One region of the Pseudomonas sp. 2 genome, then DNA from elsewhere that is predicted to be linked to it. Evidence: predicted binding sites of a transcription regulator. Region 1 holds the regulator's gene; the other holds the start of a gene.

Region 1 (2,401 bases):
CATCAGCCGATGCACGGCCGCGCTCGCGCCGGTATTGGCTACCTGCCGCAGGAGGCCTCGATCTTCCGCAAGCTGTCGGTGTCGGACAACATCATGGCGATCCTGGAGACCCGCAAGGAACTCGATCGCGCCGCACGCCGCAAGGAGCTGGAAAGCCTGCTGCAGGAATTCCACATCACTCACATCCGCGACAACCTGGGCATGAGCCTGTCCGGTGGCGAACGTCGCCGTGTCGAGATCGCCCGCGCACTGGCCACCGCGCCGAAGTTCATCCTGCTCGACGAACCGTTCGCCGGTGTCGACCCGATCTCCGTGGGCGATATCAAGCAGATCATCTACCATCTCAAGGCGAAGGGCATCGGCGTTCTGATCACCGACCACAACGTGCGCGAGACCCTCGATATCTGCGAAACCGCCTACATCGTCAACGACGGGCAGCTGATCGCAGAAGGTGACGCTGAAACCATCCTGGCCAACCAGTTGGTCAAGGAAGTGTACCTCGGCCACGAGTTCCGCCTGTAATTGCGGCGATGACAAGGGGTTGGCCGGCGCTTGCTGCATACGCCTCATCGCCAACCTCGCATTAATTGTCACAACACCCTAGGCAAACACTTCGGTTTCAGGCATATAATTTGCTTAATTTGGCGCTCCGGCGCCCAGTAGTGGATGGCGCACATGCGCCGGCGAACAAGGTGTTAAGTCCCTGCCATGAAACCTTCGCTAGTCTTGAGAATGGGCCAGCAGCTGACGATGACACCGCAGCTGCAACAGGCCATCCGCTTGCTCCAACTGTCTACGCTGGATCTCCAACAGGAAATCCAGGAGGCACTGGAGTCCAATCCCATGCTGGAACGCCAGGAAGAAGGCGACGACTTCGATAACGCCGACCCGATGGCCGACAACATCGAAGCAAAACCCGCCGCTGACGTTCAGGAACCGACGTACCAGGAATCGACCACCTCCACCGTCGACAATCTCGAAGACGGCGAATGGGGCGACAGCGAGCGCATTCCCAACGAATTGCCGGTCGACACCGCCTGGGAAGACATCTACCAGACCAGCGCCAGCAGCTTGCCCAGCAACGACGATGACGAGTGGGACTTCACCACCCGCACCTCGGCCGGCGAAAGCCTGCAGAGTCACCTGCTGTGGCAACTGAACCTGGCGCCGATGTCCGACACCGATCGCCTGATCGCCGTGACCCTGATCGACTGCATCAACAACCAGGGCTATCTGGACGAATCGCTGGAAGAACTGCTCGATGCGTTCGACCCGGAGCTGGACATCGAGCTGGACGAAATCGAAGCCGTCCTGCACCGCATTCAACAGTTCGAGCCGGCTGGCATCGGCGCTCGTACCCTGAGCGAATGCCTGCTACTGCAATTGCGCCAGCTGCCCGCCAAGACGCCATGGCTGACCGAAGCCCAGCGCTTGGTCAGTGACTACATCGACCTCTTGGGCAGCCGCGACTACTCGCAACTGATGCGCCGCATGAAGCTCAAGGAAGATGACCTGCGCCAGGTCATCGAGCTGGTGCAGAGCCTCAACCCGCGCCCCGGTTCGCAGATCGAATCCACCGAAGCCGAGTACGTGGTGCCTGACGTGATCGTGCGCAAGGACAACGAGCGCTGGCTGGTGGAGCTGAACCAGGAAGCCGTGCCGCGCCTGCGCGTCAACCCGCAGTACGCAGGCTTCGTGCGCCGCGCCGACACCAGCGCCGACAACACCTTCATGCGTAACCAGCTGCAGGAAGCGCGCTGGTTCATCAAGAGCCTGCAAAGCCGCAACGAAACTCTGATGAAGGTCGCGACGCAAATCGTCGAGCATCAGCGCGGTTTCCTGGAGTACGGCGACGAGGCGATGAAGCCGCTGGTCCTGCACGACATCGCCGAAGCGGTGGGCATGCACGAGTCGACGATCTCGCGCGTCACGACGCAAAAGTTCATGCACACGCCGCGCGGCATCTACGAACTGAAATACTTCTTTTCCAGCCACGTCAGCACCTCCGAAGGCGGCGAATGCTCGTCCACGGCCATTCGCGCGATCATCAAGAAACTGGTTGCCGCGGAAAATCAGAAAAAGCCGTTGAGTGACAGCAAGATCGCTGGTTTACTGGAGGCACAAGGCATTCAAGTGGCCCGTCGCACAGTCGCCAAGTACCGCGAATCTCTAGGGATAGCGCCTTCGAGCGAACGCAAGCGGCTGATGTAGAGGTCACGAGCCACAGCGTTCCAGTGGCAGGCACCCAAGCCTGCCTCTTAATGCACTGGCAACGAAGGAGAAGCTGTATGCAAGTCAACATCAGTGGACACCAACTGGAAGTGACCAAGCCCCTGCGCGAGTACGTCGAGCTGAAGCTGAAAAAGCTCGAAGGGCACTTTGACAAGATTACCAACGTGCA
Region 2 (2,401 bases), on a different contig from region 1:
GGCATCGACGTCGCCGTTTTCCAGCAACAGGTGCAGCAGGCCGTTGAGCAGCGCAAGGTCGGTGCCGGGCTTGATCTGCAGGAACAGGCCGGCCTTGTCGGCGGTGGCGCTGCGCCGCGGATCGACCACGATCAGCTGCGCCCCGGCCTTGACCCGATCCATCATGCGCAGGAACAGGATCGGATGGCAGTCGGCCATGTTCGCGCCGATCACGAAAAACAGATCGGCCTTGTCGAAGTCGTCGTAGGAGCCGGGCGGGCCGTCGGCGCCCAGCGACAGTTTGTAGCCGCTGCCGGCGCTGGCCATGCACAGCCGCGAGTTGGATTCGATGTGGGGCGTGCGCACGAACCCCTTGGCCAGTTTGTTGGCCAGGTACTGGGCTTCCAGCGACATCTGGCCGGACACATAAAAGGCCAGCGCGTCGGGGCCGTCGCGGTCGAGGATTGTGCGCAGGCGCAAGGCTGTTTCTCGGATGGCGGCGTCCATGTCGCTGCGCACCGGTTGCTGCTGGCGGTCATGGCGCAGCCAGGCGTCTTCCATGCGTCCGGATTCGGCAAGCGCCTGGCCCGCCGTGGTGCCCTTGGTGCACAGGCGGCCGAAGTTGGTCGGATGAGTTTTGTCGCCGCTGATCTTGATCACGCGGTTGTTCTGCACCTGCATGACGATGCCGCAGCCGACACCGCAATAAGGACACACACTTCGCACACTGTTGCTGGCCATATTTCCATTTCCCGAAAACAAAAAAGACGCCCTGTTCCCCCTCGTCGAAAACGGGGAGCACACGGCGCCTTTGTCGTGAAATGGCAATCGGCGTTGATTGCCTGTGGGGGAGGGCTTTGCAAGGGGTGGGCCAGTTGGAATCCGGCCCGGTGTGAGAGTGATGGCGCCCGGTAGATCGCCCCGCCGGCAAGCCGTGCTGCTACGGGGTGGGGGTGGAGAGTGGCTGTGTTGGCAGCATCACGATGGGGCGATTTGGATGACGGCGCACTCTTTTCGTGCCAGACCTGCCGCTTCTGCCCGGAGGGCTTAGGAGCGTAGCTTGCTCGCGATCTGGCGCGCAGCGGCAGTAAAACCAGACACCTGAATTTCAACAGGCACACCGCGTTTAAAGGGTTTGCTGGCGCTTCGCACCAGATTGCGAGCAAGCTCGGCTCTTACGCCCTGCGGGCAGAATCAACAGCGCTGGCACAGCCATTGCTTCATCCCTTGCAAGTCCGGCCTCGAAAGGCTGGCAGCCCTGGCCGGTCAACGATGATCGTCCGCCTTCCAAGGCAGGGGCTTACAGGTTGCGCCGACACTGTGGTCGAGTGCCAACCCTTAAAAAGAACAGGCAAAGGCGCCTGGAACCCAACGGTTCCGGGCGCTTTTTTTTTGCTTCGAAAAACCTGATTGGCCTAGGCCGGGACTCGCCATGAACACCACAGTCGCCTCTGCAAACGATGTACAAACCTTGATCGTCGTGGGTAACGGGATGGTTGGGCATCACTGCGTCGAACAACTGATCGGCGCGGGCGCCCTTGCGCGCTATCGCATCCATGTGTTCGGCGAAGAGCGCCAGCGCGCCTATGACCGCGTGCACCTGTCCGAATACTTTGGCGGCCGCGATGCCGAGTCGCTGGCCCTGAGTGACGCCTCCTTATATGAACAGCCCGGCCTGACCCTGCACCTGGGCGTGCCGGTACTGGAAATCGATCGGGCGCGCAGGGAAGTGATCACCGCCCAGGGCGCGTTCGCGTTCGACAAACTGATCCTGGCCACCGGCTCCTATCCGTTCGTGCCGCCCATCGAGGGCGCCGAGGGGCATTCGCGTCTGGTCTATCGCACCCTCGATGACCTGGACACCATCCGCGCGGCCGCCGCCAACGCCCGACGCGGCGTGGTGGTCGGCGGCGGTCTGCTGGGGCTGGAAGCGGCGAATGCGCTCAAATCCCTGGGCCTGGAAGCCCATGTGGTCGAGTTCGCGCCACGGCTGATGCCGGTGCAACTGGACGATTGGGGCGGCGCGGCGTTGAAGGCGCGTATCGAAGCACTGGGCGTCGGCGTGCACCTGTCCCGCGCTACTCAATCGATCAGCGCCGGCGAGCACTATCGCTACCGGATGAACTTCGCCGGGGATGAGTTTCTTGAAACCGACCTGATCGTGTTCTCCGCCGGGATTCGCCCGCAGGACGCGCTCGCCCGCCAGTGCGAATTGGAACTGGGGCCGCGGGGCGGCGTCGTCATTGACGAACACTGCCGCACCTCCGACGCCGATATCTTCGCCATCGGCGAATGCGCGGCGTGGAACGGCAGCGTCTTTGGCTTGGTCGCGCCGGGTTATCAGATGGCTCGCAGCGTCGCCGCGCAACTCTGTGATCGGGACGCCGAGCCGTTCTTCGGCGCCGACATGTCGACCAAACTC

What was found. Region 1 encodes sigma-54, which starts transcription at its own class of promoters, with help from an activator protein. Its sites were predicted from a motif close to ANTGGCATNNANNTTGCTNT; they were not measured.
Region 2: nirB (nitrite reductase large subunit NirB) is a predicted target of sigma-54. The motif match lies at 1,182-1,201, and genes of this name have one in related genera.

Annotation. Positions count from the first base shown of each region.
Region 1 covers NZ_JBWXNG010000002.1:496,905-499,305, forward strand. The annotation lists gene lptB (LPS export ABC transporter ATP-binding protein) at 1-522, shown strand, start outside; gene AC1MEK_RS05220 (RNA polymerase factor sigma-54) at 709-2,211, shown strand; gene hpf (ribosome hibernation-promoting factor, HPF/YfiA family) at 2,289-2,401, shown strand, end outside.
Region 2 covers NZ_JBWXNG010000014.1:57,176-59,576, forward strand. The annotation lists gene AC1MEK_RS21575 (bifunctional nitrate reductase/sulfite reductase flavoprotein subunit alpha) at 1-720, opposite strand, end outside; gene nirB (nitrite reductase large subunit NirB) at 1,412-2,401, shown strand, end outside.